Regions from separate parts of the Rahnella sp. 1L-D-7-B-C2 genome, predicted to be linked through region 3. Evidence: predicted binding sites of a transcription regulator. Region 3 holds the regulator's gene; each other region holds the start of a gene.
What was found. The regulator CRP, encoded in region 3, controls carbon source genes, mostly activating them, when cyclic AMP is high. The targets are predictions, from matches to a motif close to ATGTGANNNNNNTCACAT.
Positions count from the first base shown of each region.

Region 1 (3,727 bases), on a different contig from region 3:
CAGCGTGACGTCATCCATTCAGGACGCGCAGACGCTGATCGTTCAGGCCGGTGACGGTTCACTGAGTGATGATGACCGCTCTTCACTGGCGACTAAACTGGAAAGTCTGAAGTCCCAGATCCTGAATATGGCGAACAGCACCGACGGTAACGGCCGCTACATTTTTGCCGGTTATAAAAGCGATACGCCGCCCTTTACGCAAGACGCGACGACGGGCGCAGTGACCTACAGTGGCGGTACGACGGCGATCACCCAGCAGGTTGATGCCAGCCGTACCATGACTATCAACCATACCGGCAACGCAGTCTTCCAGACGTTGACCGGTGATGCGAAAGCCGAGCCCGATGGCACCGCCAGCGAAGCCGATCTTTTCAAGACCATCGACGGCGCGCTGAAAGCACTGAAAACGCCGTCTGCCGATTACGCGACCGACACCGAATACACTGACGCGATTGGTAAAGCCAACCGTGGCCTGAGTAACTCGCTGAACAACGTCTTGTCTGTGCGCTCTGAACTGGGTACGCAGATGAGTGAGCTGGACACGCTGGACACGCTCGGTGATAACCGTGAAGTGACTAACGCCAGTAAGCTGAGTGATTTAGTGGACACCGACTGGACGTCAGCGATTTCGACCTACACACTGCAACAGGTTGCGCTTCAGGCTTCATACAAGACTTACAGCGCCATGCAGGGCATGTCACTGTTCCAGATGAATTCGTAATCCCTCCTGCGCGCCTTTGCGCAAGATTTCTCTTCTTCGTTATCGATTGCATACCGGCTTTCAAAGCGTGTATGCGGGCCTTTTTCTGACTGTACTTAAACCGGGTACTTTCAGTTTTGTATGTCGTCTTTCTAAGGTTGGACGACATACACTTTTTCCCTTCCCCGTCATATTTCGTACTGGCTCAGCGTTGGCTTCCTTCGCGAACCCCGGTCACATACTTAATGTATGCTCCCAGGGATTCGCTCAGTTGCCGCCTTGATCCCGCACGAACTATTTAGGGGAAGATGAGTACGTTTTTTAATGACCAAACATGGCGAGAAGGACGGGGAACAGGAACGGGGCGAGAAGGGAAGTGATGATCCCGCAAATCACCAGCGCCAGTGAACTGAATGCGCCTTCCTGATAATCCATTTCGGCGCAACGTGCGGTACCGAGTGCGTGCGAGGCGGTACCCATCGCCAGGCCGCGAGAGGCTTTGGTAGTGATTTTTAGCACGTTGAGAATACTGTGGCCGAATACCGCGCCGAGAATACCCACGAATATTACGCACACTGCACTGATCGCCGGAATACCGTTAATGGATTGTGCTGTCGCCATCGCAATCGGCGTGGTGACGGATTTTGGTAAGACTGATGCGGCGATCTGCGGTGTTGCCCCCATCCATAATGCAATCGCCGTTCCGCTGACCATCGCCACTACGCTGCCGATAAAACAGATGCTGATGATCGATTTCCAGCGTGCGCGGATTTGATGAAGTTGCTCGTACAGCGGGAACGCCAGCGCCACAACGGCGGGTTGCAGCAGGTCATTGAGAATTTTGCTGCCCGCAAAGTAGCGTGCGTAGGGGATATTGGTCACCAGCAGCAGAGGAATGATCACCACCATCGACATCAGTAACGGGTTCAACAGCGGCATTTTCAGCCTGATTGCCAGCTTGCGGGTGGCGAAAAAGACCAGTAGCGTGAGCGGCAGTGACCACAGAATATCAATCATTTTTATCCTCCGCTTTCCCCTTAACAGTGCCGCGATCCCCGTGAATATAGTGAGAGCAATACGCGACTACCAGCAGCACAATCAAAGTACTGACCAGGCAAGACACCACCAGCGGGCCAAACTGCGTGCGCAGTTGTTCGTAGTAATTCATTACGCCGACGCCTATTGGAACAAACAATAATGCCATGTAGCGGATAAGCACGTTGCAACCGGGTTTCACCCATTTAAACGGCAGAATTTGCGTTGAGAGCAGGCAAAACAGAATCAGCATCCCGATGATGCTGCCGGGAATAGTAAGGGGCAAAAGCGAGGAAATCGCGTTACCTGCAAATAAACACAGATATATCAGAATAAACGCCCGAATATATTGAAATGCCAGAGATACTACGTTGCTCATGGTGTTTCACCCAGTTGAATGATGCATTCATCATACAATTAAGATGTGATCTGTGCCACATAACTCAGTATGAAATTTAGGAATGAAGTGTATTCCATAGGGGGGCGCTTGGCGCGGGGAAAATGATGTTAAACCGGGCATCGGGGTGGGGGGAATTCAACTTCAACTTCAACTTCACCGGCTTAGAATGAGAAAAACAAACGGCCTGTTGAAGACTCGTTTGGCTCACTCCCCTGCGAAGGGGAGTGCTGGAGTGGGGTATTAGGGGCAAATGAAAAAGTTGACGTGTGCTTTAACAAATATAATGCCAGCGATACCCCTCCCAGCATCGACCTTCGCAAGCCCTCGGTACACCCGAGATCACATCAAGCCCGATTTGGCTTACATCAAATCCTCAAGGCGTTGATACAATTCCCGAAATACCTTCCGCCGCTCCACATACTCCGTATGTCTCTCCGCATCAGGCTGATGCACTTGTTCAAGCGCCAGCTCCGGCAGGAATTGCTCCAGCGGGCTCCCCGAATTCATCGCAATTTGCGCTAATCTCGCGGCACCTAGCGCGGGTCCGACGTCACCACCGGTGCGGTACTCCAGCGTCAGGCCACTGATGTCCGCCAGCATTTGGCGCCAGTAAGGGCTGCGTGCACCGCCGCCGATGAGCGTAATACTGTGTGGTTTCAGGCCGGTGGCATGTAACACGTCCATACCGTCGGCGAGGGCGAAACCGACCCCTTCAAGTACTGCACGGGCGATGTCGGCCGGGCCGTGCTGGTGGGTCAGGCCGAAAAGGGTACCCTTGGCATTAGGGTTATTGTGCGGCGTGCGTTCGCCGGACAGATACGGCAGGAACCAGACCGGTGAATCCGCCGGAGGAGTATTCTCAGCCAGACCGATTAACTCGCCAACGGATGCTGTACCGGTGAGATTCGCAGCCCAGTCAAGACAGGAGGCGGCGCTGAGCATCACCGACATCAGATGCCAGGTGTCCGGCAACGCATGGCAGAAACTGTGTACTGCCTGCTGAGGATTACTCAGGAAACCGTCACTGACCGCGAAGTAAACCCCCGATGTACCGAGCGACAGCATTGCCTGGCCGGTCTTGTACAGGCCGACGCCCACAGCACCGGCAGCGTTATCACCACCGCCCGCGATAACCGGGACACAATCCATCCCCCAGCGGGCGGCCAGTTCCGGTAACAGCTGACCGGTGATTTGATTGCCTTCGAACAACGCGGGCATGTGCTGACGTGTCAGGCCAGTGGCGGCGAGCAGGCTGTCGCTCCAGTCGCGTTTGGCGACGTCCAGCCACATTGTGCCAGCAGCATCGGACATATCGCTGGCGAAAATGCCCGTCATCAGCCAGCGCAGGTAATCTTTTGGCAATAATACCTTGTCGATTTTGGCGAAAAGCTCCGACTCGTTCTCTCGTAGCCACTGCAATTTCGGGGCGGTAAAACCGGGCATCATCAGGTTACCGGTGATGTCACGTGAGTCCGGCACCGCGGCTTCCAACTGCTGGCACTGGCTAAAACTGCGGCCATCGTTCCAGAGGATCGCGGGACGTAATACGTTTTGTTGCGAATCCAGCACGGTTGCGCCATGCATCTGACCAG
Region 1 covers NZ_JBXAVQ010000002.1:209,085-212,811, reverse strand. Annotated here, with positions in the region: gene flgL (flagellar hook-associated protein FlgL) at 1-721, shown strand, start outside; gene AC0Z7K_RS04550 (CidB/LrgB family autolysis modulator) at 1,022-1,717, opposite strand; gene AC0Z7K_RS04545 (CidA/LrgA family protein) at 1,710-2,114, opposite strand; gene xylB (xylulokinase) at 2,496-3,727, opposite strand, start outside.
Region 1: the regulator CRP is predicted to act here: its motif matches at 2,158-2,175, upstream of AC0Z7K_RS04545 (CidA/LrgA family protein).

Region 2 (3,727 bases), on a different contig from region 3:
GCGGACGGGATGCGTGACAACTGACAGGCCGGATCGAATGCCAGCTCGACGCCTTTCTCGCGGGCGCTGACGTATTTCCCCAGCAGCAGCCCGCACAGCGCCGGCGAAGTGAAGCGCGCCGAGACAAAATCCAGCACCGCCTGCGCACCTTCGGACTGCGCCTGAATGTAGCGCATCGCGTCGTCGTAGCGCTGCATTTGCAGCAAACCGGCCAGCGTCGCAGTCCAGTTCAGCTGTTCATGGCGCATGATGCGCAGACTGTCGGCGTAGCGTTTGACCTGGCTCAGCTGGCTGCTGAGCGTATTGATGTCATTTTTATCGCGAAAGCTGAACACCCATCCGCTTTCCCTGCCGGGCTCCAGCTCGATAGGTACGCGGTTGACGATCACCTGCCGCTGATTGAGTACGGTTATCTGATCGTGACGGCTGCTGTTTTTGGCGGGGGGCGCGTCCTGAACGCCGCTTTCGGTAAAGAACGTTGGCGGAGTCTCCAGCACGTCAGCCAGCGGTTTGCCGAGCAGTTCATTTTCCGGCTGGCGGATATCCAGCAATTCACGCGCCGCGCGGTTAATCAGAATCAGCTGCTTCTGGCCGTTAATGGCAAATACGCCTTCATACATCGCTTCCAGCAGCGCTTTTTGCTGACGCACCAACAATGCAATATCTTTCGGCTCCAGCCAGAACATCTGCTTTTTTACGTTGCGGCTAAAGATCCACGAGAAAATAAACAGCAGGATTAAAAGCAGCATGCCATATAAACCCGCCTGCGCCAGACGGCGGCCATTAATATTATCGATATAAGATGTGAGATAACCGACCGAAACAATGCCGATGACCTGATGGCGGGCATTAAAAATCGGTGCTTTACTGCGTAATGAAACGCCGATGCCACCCTGGCGCACCGAAATAATGGTTTTCCCGGCCAGGACTTCAGCGTTATCGCCGCCAATCATCGGCAGATCAATTCTCTCCGGTGATTCGGAATGGTAAAGATGTCGCTCGCGGACATCGCCAATCACAATATAACTGGCATCGCTTTGATCGCGCAGCGGCTGGATCAGGCGCGCAATTCCTGTGACGTCGCGGTCAGCGACTTTTTGCGCCAGTCCCGGCATCAGTGCAATTTCACTCGCCTGAACCCGCGCCCGCTGGCCGAGATCGTGATGCAGTTGCCGGTCGATAACGTGAAACAAAATGGCGCCCAGCAGCGCTAACAGCAGGCAGGAAAATAGCACCAGAGATAAAAAAAGTTTTACCTGAAAAGGCAATCTGCGTTTCATACGACCTGCCACGGGAACATCAAAAGACACATGTGGAATAAGCGTATCACGGCGTAATCACCCTCGTAATCTGCCAAAGGCAGAGTTGTGAACAGGGAATTAAAAACACCTTTATTTCACGCAGTGATTACAAGGTTAATAAGGTTGTTTACTACTAATCTGGTAATCCTTATAAAGGAAGTCGCATTAACACCATAAAAACCATAACAACCTTAATCCCTGCGATTTTAATTTGAACAAACTCACATCCTCCCGACGGCTGTGTTTCTTATGCTGACCCTCTCAATAAAAAAAGTATCGATAAGAAAAGGGCGATGTCATGAGCACAACCGACGATTCCTACATTGTTGTTGAAGACAGAAATAAAACCGGACTCTCTGCCAGACAAAAATGGTGGCACATTCTGGATAATTACAAGATAGGGATTATTCCGCTGCCTTTCTTTTTGCTGGCGGGCGTGCTGATCCTGCTCGATTGCCTCAACGGTAAACTGCCCAGCGACATCGTGGTGATGGTGGCGACGCTGGCCTTCTTCGGTTTTGCCTGCGGCGAATTCGGTAAGCGCTTGCCGGTGGTCGGCAAACTCGGTGCGGCGGCGATCTGTGCCACCTTTATTCCCTCGGCGATGGTGCACTACGGCCTGCTGCCCGACGTCGTGGTCGATTCCACGGTCAAATTCTACAAATCCACTAACATCCTCTATCTCTACATCTGCTGCATCATTGTCGGCAGCATCATGAGTATGAACCGTCAGGTGCTGATCCAGGGCTTTATGCGCATCTTCGTGCCGATGTTGTGTGGTGAAATCGTTGGGATGATAGCCGGCATGGCGGTCGGTACCGCGCTCGGCTTACCGCCGGTGCAAACCTTCTTCTTCCTGATCCTGCCGATCATGGCCGGTGGCGTGGGCGAAGGCGCGATCCCACTGTCGATGGGCTACGCGACTATCTTGCATATGGAGCAGGGCGTGGCGCTTGGCCGTATTCTGCCGATCGTCATGCTCGGTAGCCTCACCGCGATCGTCCTGGCGGGCGTACTTAACCAGATCGGTAAACGTTATCCGCATCTGACCGGCGAAGGTACCCTGATGCCCGCGAAAAAAGGCCATCTGGGCAGTGGCACCGACGAATTCAACGGGAATCCGGGCGTCAATGCGCTGGCCTGTGGCGCACTGCTGGCGATCCTGCTGTACATGGTGGGGATGCTCGGTCAGAAGTGGATAGGCCTGCCTGCGCCGGTCGGCATGTTATTTGCGGCAGTGGTGGTGAAACTGGCGAACGGCATTTCCCCGACGATTCAGCACGGCTCGATGGCGGTGTATAAATTCTTCCGCACGGCGGTGACTTATCCGGTACTGTTCGCAGTAGGTGTGGCGATCACGCCGTGGCAGGAGCTGGTTGACGCCTTTACCGTGCAGAACCTGTTGGTGATTGTCACCACAGTGCTGGCGCTGGTGGCCACCGGTTTTTATGTCGGCAAGAAAATTGGCATGCATCCGATTGATGTGGCGATCGTCTCATGTTGCCAGAGCGGGCAGGGCGGCACGGGTGATGTGGCGATCCTGACCTCCGGCAACCGCATGACCCTGATGCCGTTCGCACAAATTGCTACCCGAATTGGTGGTGCGATCAACGTGTCTGTAGGACTTTTCGTGCTGGCGAAGTTCTTCTCCTAAATCCTGCCTGCGGAAGGGATTGGTTTTATAAGGTAAATAACAGAGAGTCCATTTTCGGACTCTTTTTATGATGGTTATTATCTGTCCGCTGGTTATTATTTACTCACTCAACGACGAGTCACCCGCCCCGTTTGCTGGTTCCCAGGTAAGGAAAAATTATATTTTAAGAAAAGAAATCGCGCATGTTTCGTTTTAAAACTTTCACCTCTGCATTATTAATATCGTCTTCCTTATTGTTCAGTACGCATTCTTTTGCGTTTGATTTACCCAAAGAATTCGCTGCCATCGGCCAGCATCATTATATTCAAAATGAGATTTTTGATGTCAAAGAATCCGCTATTTATGATGGCAATTTCGGTCAATCGAAGACTATCAAAGCGGCCTTACTCTCCCAGTATTCCCGCTGGAAAGGCACGCAGTATCACTGGGGCGGCACCACGCACAGCGGCGTCGATTGTTCCGCGCTGATGCAGCATATTTTCAATGATTCCCTGCACACCGAATTACCGCGCACGACGTTTGAACAAATCAAAAATGGCACAACGGTGAGTAAAAATAATCTTAAGCCGGGGGATTTAGTGTTTTTCAAAACAACGCCTGGCGATCGTCACGTAGGGGTGTATATCGGTGATAACCAATTTATTCATGCATCCAAAATCGAAGGTGTCACAATTTCATCACTGGATAATCAATATTGGGTGGATCACTACGAAACAGCGCGACGTTTAGAACTGACAACATAATGTAATTTGTTTGCAGAAGAGGCGGATAA
Region 2 covers NZ_JBXAVQ010000012.1:102,579-106,305, reverse strand. Annotated here, with positions in the region: gene AC0Z7K_RS17920 (ATP-binding protein) at 1-1,280, opposite strand, end outside; gene AC0Z7K_RS17915 (2-hydroxycarboxylate transporter family protein) at 1,600-2,955, shown strand; gene AC0Z7K_RS17910 (NlpC/P60 family protein) at 3,138-3,698, shown strand.
Region 2: the regulator CRP is predicted to act here: its motif matches at 1,511-1,528, upstream of AC0Z7K_RS17915 (2-hydroxycarboxylate transporter family protein).

Region 3 (3,727 bases):
GCGATTTTTTCCAGCGCCGCCAGCTCGTTCGCCATCGTGAAACGTTCGGAAAGCCGGTGATAAAGAATATCGTCGGCAATCACGCGTAGCCTGGCGGAAATCACCTGCGCATTGCGGCGGATCACCGCCTCGGCATGGCTTTCTTCCACCAGCTTTTGCACTTCTTCCGGCTGATGCAGGCTGACCGTGATGTGCTCTTGTAAATCGAGCGCCACCTGAAAACGCTGGAACAGCCGTTTGTGGTGATGATGTCCGTGCTGCGGCAGCATGTGCAACTGCTGATAGAGCAGGGCGATAAGATCGATGACCTGCTGCTGACGCTCAAGCAGCGGCGGTAAAGCGGTTTCGGGATCAGTATGCTGCGTCAGCAAGCTGTATTTGGCTTCGAAATAATCAGCCAGTTGCAGATACAGCTGGCTGAGGGTTTCACGCATCGGCTGTTCTTTAGAGATACGAAACCACGCCCAGTTGAACAGCCCGTACCAGGCCGTGCCTGCGGCGAACAGCGCGGGTGCCTGCCACATCGGCCTGATGCCGACCATGCTCAGGGTAAAGATGGTCGCCACCAGCGCGCCGGGCAACAGACGCGCGTGCAGCGGGCTGATTTCACCGGTGACGCCGAGCAGTAAGGCGAGAGAGAGCATGATGAGCGGTAGCGGGATGTGCCAGTTTTCCAGCATCAGTTGCAGCAAAATACTGCTCACCGCAAACAGCGAGCCACCGATGATCAGACGTTTGAAGAAGCGTTTGTGCGGCGTATCGAGACCGGCGACGTTACAACAGGCGGGGCAGAGGGAGAACAGCAACCCCATTTGCAGATTACCGAACAGCCAGCACAGGCCGACCGGCAAACATAACACCAGCGTCTGGCGCAGTGCGTAATTCACTTCGGGGTGATAAAACAGCCTTCGCCATAGCGTCATAACTGAAGCTTAGCCCATAAAAAAGGCGCGACAGTAAGCTGCCGCGCCTATTTTTGAGGGATTAACGTGTGCCGTAGACGACAATCGTTTTACCGTGTGCGGAGATCAGGCTCTGATCTTCCAGCATTTTAAGAATGCGGCCGACGGTTTCACGGGAGCAACCGACGATCTGACCGATTTCCTGGCGGGTGATTTTAATCTGCATCCCGTCCGGGTGGGTCATTGCATCTGGCTGTTTGGCCAGATTCAGCAAGGTTTGAGCGATACGGCCCGTTACGTCGAGGAAAGCGAGGTTACCGACTTTCTCAGACGTCATTTGCAGACGGTTTGCCATCTGCGCGGAGAGGCGCATCAGAATGTCCGGGTTAACCTGAATCAGCTGGCGGAATTTTTTATAAGAAATTTCAGCCACTTCACAGGCAGTTTTAGCACGTACCCAGGCACTGCGTTCCTGACCTTCTTCGAAGAGTCCCAGCTCGCCGATGAAGTCACCTTGGTTAAGGTAGGAAAGTATCATCTCTTTGCCTTCTTCATCTTTAATCAGGACGGCAACCGACCCTTTCACGATGTAGTAAAGCGTTTCGGCTTTTTCACCTTGGTGAATCAGCGTACTTTTAGAAGGATACTTATGTATATGACAGTGAGACAGGAACCATTCAAGAGTCGGGTCTGTTTGTGGCTTGCCGAGAACCATTTGCTATTATCCTCTGTTATTATCGCTGCCCAAAATCACAGGGCTCAGAGTTCCCTGTACGGCGTCTGAATATTAATGCGCCCTTTCAGCATATAGCTCCCCAGAAATGCTGCAAGCGGATGTCGGAGTGAAACCGGCTATATATTGCCGTTATCACCTTGGGTTCTGTTCTTAAACCACGAAAACCGTCACCGCAATTTGCTGGAAAGTATGTTTCGGCTTTGTTTGTAACACAGGTTTGCAATGCTGTCTTGTGTTGTCTCGCTTCAGCATGATGGCGATCGGGTTACGTTGCCAGTTTTTAGGTGAAAGGGTAGTCTGGGGGGAAAATTTGATTCTTAAGAGCGCCGGGAGATAAGCAAATGCACGCACGCGTAAAATGGGTGGAAGGTCTGACGTTTTTAGGTGAATCCGCGTCAGGTCATCAGGTTTTAATGGATGGCAATGCGGGCGATAAAGCCCCCAGCCCGATGGAAATGTTACTGATGTCTGCGGGCGGTTGCAGCGCGATCGACGTGGTGTCGATTTTGCAAAAAGGCCGCAATGACGTCCGGGATTGTGAAGTAAAATTGACTTCAGAGCGTCGCGAAGAAGCGCCGCGTCTGTTCACGCACATCAATCTGCACTTTATCGTCACCGGCAAAGATCTGACCGATAAGATCGTCGAACGCGCCGTCAGCCTTTCTGCCGAGAAATATTGTTCTGTTTCTCTGATGCTGGGCAAAGCCGCGACGATCACCCACAGTTTTGAAGTGATTGAAGCCGAATAGGTCACGACCAGTCATACGACTGGCACTGATGGCGCAGTAAATCCAAAAACCGCCGCGCGGCAAACGTCAGCGGCGATTTTTGCGAATAGAGCACACAGTATTCCGCCTGCGGCAGAGTGTCGATTTTCAGCAGGCACAACGGGTCCTGCAAACCGAACGGCGCCCGCATCGCCCGCGCCACGACGGTCAGATAATCCGACTGCAATACCATATTCAGCCCGCACACTACCGAATCGGTGCGCACCGGCGTTTCACTTCCTGCCAGATAAAAACCGTCCGCCAGCTGTAGCTGCTGGTAGTAACCCATATCCGTTTCCGGCAATACCCAGCGCGCATCCTGCAATTCTTCCAGCCGTGTGGCATTGGCCAGCGGATGACCGCGACGGGCGATAATCCCGAACGGCGCGGTGAACAGCGGTTCGCGCACCAGATCTTCCAGCGGAAATCCCGGCCCGGCGGTACCGACGGCGAAGTCCAGCTTCCCTTCGCGCAGCGCCGGAAGCAGCACCGACAGCTGCCCTTCTTTGATCAGCAATTTTGACTGCGGAAACTGCGTTTTGAATTCCTCATTCAGCGCCGGGAACACCGTCAGTGCCAGCAGCGATGAAAACCCGATCGCCACCGAGCCTTGTGAATACTGATTAATCTGCTGGATTTCTTCGGCGGCGCGCTCCAGCTCTTCAAGGATGAACTGCATCCGCTGGGCGAACGCGCGGCCGGTTTCGGTCAGCGCCATGCCCTGATGACCGCGTACGATAAGCTTTGTATCGAGCGTTTGCTCCAGTTCGCGCAGCGTTCTGCTCACCGCCGGTTGCGACTGATTCATCGCCCGCGCCGCGCCGCGAATACTGCCGCTGCGGATAACCTGATGGAAAACCTTCAGTTGCTGGAGTTTCGGCAAATAGCGCATGACGCCCTCTCATTAATCATTCAAATGACCTATCAGCAAAAAGCATCACCTGCCTAAAAATTGCATCTTATGGCATGGATGTAAAGCTGATAGCGTCAGTAGTGTTAAGGATAATATGTTGTTATTCAGTTGATTACGTGACACATGTCGCATTTTATCTTTCGCCCGACAGTGAGAACCTCTGACGTGGTGATAACAAAAAGGGATATCCGCTATGAAAAGTCGTTCCCTGATGATTTTCCTGCTGTTTGTCGGCTATGTGGTGGTGTATATCGACAAAACGGTGATGGGCTTTGCGCTGCTGCCAATCGAGCGAGAATTTAATCTTCAACCGGAGCAACTGGGTTATATCACCGGGATTTTCTTCCTGGCGTATTCGCTGTTTCAAATTCCCGCAGGCTGGCTGAACGACCGCTTCGGCTATAAAAAA
Region 3 covers NZ_JBXAVQ010000004.1:348,903-352,629, forward strand. Annotated here, with positions in the region: gene AC0Z7K_RS10025 (YccS/YhfK family putative transporter) at 1-923, opposite strand, end outside; gene crp (cAMP-activated global transcriptional regulator CRP) at 985-1,617, opposite strand; gene AC0Z7K_RS10035 (OsmC family protein) at 1,980-2,387, shown strand; gene AC0Z7K_RS10040 (LysR substrate-binding domain-containing protein) at 2,389-3,297, opposite strand; gene AC0Z7K_RS10045 (MFS transporter) at 3,512-3,727, shown strand, end outside.

Region 4 (3,727 bases), on a different contig from region 3:
TGCAGCAAAGGCCACGTGCTGTTTTGTATGGAAGGGGAATTGCGCACGCGTCTGGAGGACGGGCGTACCTTTACGCTTTCGCCGGGCATGAGTTATCAGGTAGCGGACAACGCCGAAGCGCATCGTTCATCGACGCCGGTGGGCGCGAAATTATTTGTCGTCGACTAGATCTCTTGTTAACAGAAACATTTCGCCGTCAGCTGTGAGGCTGGCGGCAAGGAGCAGCAGGTGAGTAAATTACGGGTAGGCATCATTTTTGGCGGTAAATCAGCAGAGCATGAAGTGTCGTTGCAGTCGGCGAAAAATATCGTCGATGCCATTGATAAACAAAAGTTTGATGTCACGCTGTTAGGGATCGATAAGAAGGGCGAATGGCACATCAATGATGCCAGCAACTATCTGATCAATGCTGAGAATCCGTCGCTGATTGCCCTCAACCGCTCAAATAATCAGGTCGCACTGATCCCGGGCCAGACCGAAAATCAGCTGATCGAAACCCACAGCGCCAGCGCGTTGTCCCAGGTGGATGTCATTTTCCCGATTGTTCACGGCACGCTCGGTGAAGATGGTTCATTGCAAGGCTTGCTGCGTATGGCGAACATCGCCTTTGTCGGCTCCGGCGTGCTCGGCTCGGCGGTCAGCATGGATAAAGATGTCACCAAGCGTTTACTGCGCGACGCGGGTTTATCTGTTGCGCCATTCGTCTGCCTGACGCGCAATAACCGTCAGAAAAACACCTTTACAGAAGTCTCACAAAAACTTGGCACGCCGCTGTTTATCAAACCTGCCAATCAGGGATCTTCGGTTGGCGTGAGCAAAGTAAGCGACGAAGCGGCTTACCAGCGTGCGCTGGATGACGCGTTCAGTTTTGATCACAAAGTTCTGGTGGAATCGGCGATCAAAGGCCGTGAAATTGAGTGCGCGGTACTGGGCAATGACAATCCGCAGGCCAGCGTGTGTGGTGAAGTGATCCTGCACGATGAGTTTTATTCTTACGACACCAAGTACATCAACGAATCCGGCGCGTCGATTGCGGTGCCTGCGGATTTGCCACAGGAAACGCATGACCGTATCCGTGCTATTGCCTTGCAGGCATTCCAGGTTCTGGAATGTCGCGGTATGGCGCGCGTCGATGTTTTCCTGACCGGGCAGGGTGAAGTGGTAATCAACGAGATCAACACCTTACCGGGCTTCACTAATATCAGCATGTACCCGAAACTGTGGGCTGCCAGCGGCCTGAGTTACAGCTCGCTCATCACCCGCCTGATTGAACTGGCGCTGCAGCAGTATCAGCAGGATAACCAGCTGAAAAGCTCGGCGAACTGATTGGGTTCAGATGAATGAAAGGCAGGGAGAGATCCCTGCCTTTTGCTTTTACAGGCTCATTATTCAATGACCCGTTGCAGTGAGGACGAGCGAAAGCTGACGAAGAAAAGTTGAAGAGGAATATGACAGACACGAAAAAGGCGGCAAATGCCGCCTCTTCTGCTTACTGCTTTAAACGACCAACCGGACTTATTTGTACAATTCAGCAGTACCGTACAAATGGTTGTCACCGGAAGCACCGATAATGCGGTAAGAACTTGCACCGGCTTCGCTGGCTTTAGCATTCAGTTTGTTTTGCAGGCTGGTCAGGCTGTTACCGGAGGTCGCGCTGACGACACCGATAGCTTGCTGGCCTGCTGGTGCAGATTGAACTTCAGTGGCTGCCAGAGTCGAAAATGAAGCGGTGGCCAGTGCGAGAGCGGCGAGAGTCATAGTGATATTTTTCATGATAGTTTCCTCATTTCGTGTTTTGAAGCTTCGCCAGGCGTTGTCATCAACGTTCATTTAATGTGCAAAGCTGTCTTCTGTCCGATCAACATTTAATTTATTAATTGATAAGTTAAATGCTGTATACCCTTGTTACGAACATCCTGCGTGCTTATTTATATAGCTCAGCCGTACCGTACAGATGGTTGTCACCTGAAGCACCGATGATGCGATATGAGCTTGCACCGGCTTCACTGGCTTTCGCGTTCAGTTTGTTCTGCAGGCTGGTCAGGCTGTTACCGGAAGTCGCGCTGACCACACCGATGGCTTGCTGACCGGCTGGTGCAGACTGAACTTCGGTCGCGGCCAGTGTCGAGAATGATGCGGTAGCTAGGGCGATTGCAGCTAATGTCATAGTGATATTTTTCATAATGTCTTCCTTTTTAATTCTGTTTATCAGCAGATGATTTTTAGGTCCGACGTTATTTGTTAACGTTCGATAATTAAATCTTAGACCTGGATCACATTCTGTGCAACTAATTTATTTATTAATCGTTAACTAATTGTGCGGAACCTTTCGCTAACGCGTTCTTCATTCTTATTTGTACAGCTCAGCAGTACCGTAAAGATGGTTTTCACCCGAGGCACCGATGATGCGGTATGAGCTTGCACCCGCTTCTGTTGCTTTAGCATTCAGTTTTGACTGCAAAGTGCTCAGGCTGCCGTTTGAAGAAGCACTGATGGTGCCGACAACTTGCTGACCTGCCGGGGCGGATTGAACTTCAGTCGCGGCCAGAGTGGAGAAAGAAGCGGTGGCGAGTGTCAGTGCTGCGAGGGTCATTGCGATGGTTTTCATGATGTCTTTTCCTGTTCGTTCATTTTTGTTCGGGGCATCTGATCCAGAAGCCTCAGTTTTCAGGTGAACGCTATTTATTAGTTAACGTTCGATAAGTAAATGTTAGAGGTTGGCGACGGTTTGTGCAAGATGTTTTTTTAATGAGCGTTAACTTATTGTGCTGTGACGGGAGTCACATGAAATGAGGCATTTGTTTTGGTTCTGTTGATTTTGTGTTTCTAAAATGATTCGCCCATGACGAATGAAACATCGCTTATCCAATTTTGTGCTGAATGAATCTTTAATGATCGCTAAGTTAATGATTGGTTCTGACTGGCGCAGATGTTAAAACTGGGGCGTCTTTTTAAAGGATAAAGAGAAGAGGGTGCGCATTAAAAAGATAAGGCGACCAGAGCCGCCTTATCGTGATCCCTGCGCTGACATTCTTTAATCAGGCATCCGGTCTTCTTTAGTAGTAGATGGAAGCGGGCTGATGACCAGAAGTAGAAGGCGCAGGTGGCTGAGTCGGAGAAGTCGGGATTCGGCCTTGTGAGACTTTTTTACTCACATAGCTACCGGGTTTACAGAAATTACTGTCCCCGGTCACATTGACCATCGCCACTTCCTGACTCAGTAAAGGCATCATGATAACCTGCTGTGCGGCAACATTGGCAACCGGGACAGCGGTTAACGCCAGAACTGCAAGAAGGATTTTAAGATTACTCATGATGTTACGTCCTGGGTTGGTACCGTGTAAAAACGCTTATAGCTTGTGCAGCTTTGCGGGTTTGAGTGATTTTCTTATCGCTCGATAATTAAATGATAATCTCCACTGGACTTATGCGCAACTATTTTTAATAATGATCGTTAAGTTATTTTTGTCATGAAAAATTATCTCATGAAAACGTATAACGAAAAGTTTAAACAACCATAATCACATGGTGATGGAAGGAGGGTGTATGAGCACTGAACAGACGGCTTTGGTCCGGAAAAGTCGCGGTCGCCCAAAACAGTTCGACCGTGGAACTGCTCTGAGCAAGGCCTTGAATTTATTCTGGCGCCACGGCTATGAGGCCACGTCATTAGCGGATTTGGTCGAAGCCACAGGTGCTAAGGCTCCCACGCTGTATGCTGAATTTG
Region 4 covers NZ_JBXAVQ010000005.1:195,016-198,742, forward strand. Annotated here, with positions in the region: gene AC0Z7K_RS11040 (DHCW motif cupin fold protein) at 1-168, shown strand, start outside; gene ddlA (D-alanine--D-alanine ligase) at 229-1,326, shown strand; gene bhsA (multiple stress resistance protein BhsA) at 1,516-1,773, opposite strand; gene bhsA (multiple stress resistance protein BhsA) at 1,925-2,182, opposite strand; gene bhsA (multiple stress resistance protein BhsA) at 2,351-2,608, opposite strand; gene AC0Z7K_RS11065 (hypothetical protein) at 3,057-3,314, opposite strand; gene AC0Z7K_RS11070 (TetR/AcrR family transcriptional regulator) at 3,547-3,727, shown strand, end outside.
Region 4: the regulator CRP is predicted to act here: its motif matches at 2,262-2,279, upstream of bhsA (multiple stress resistance protein BhsA).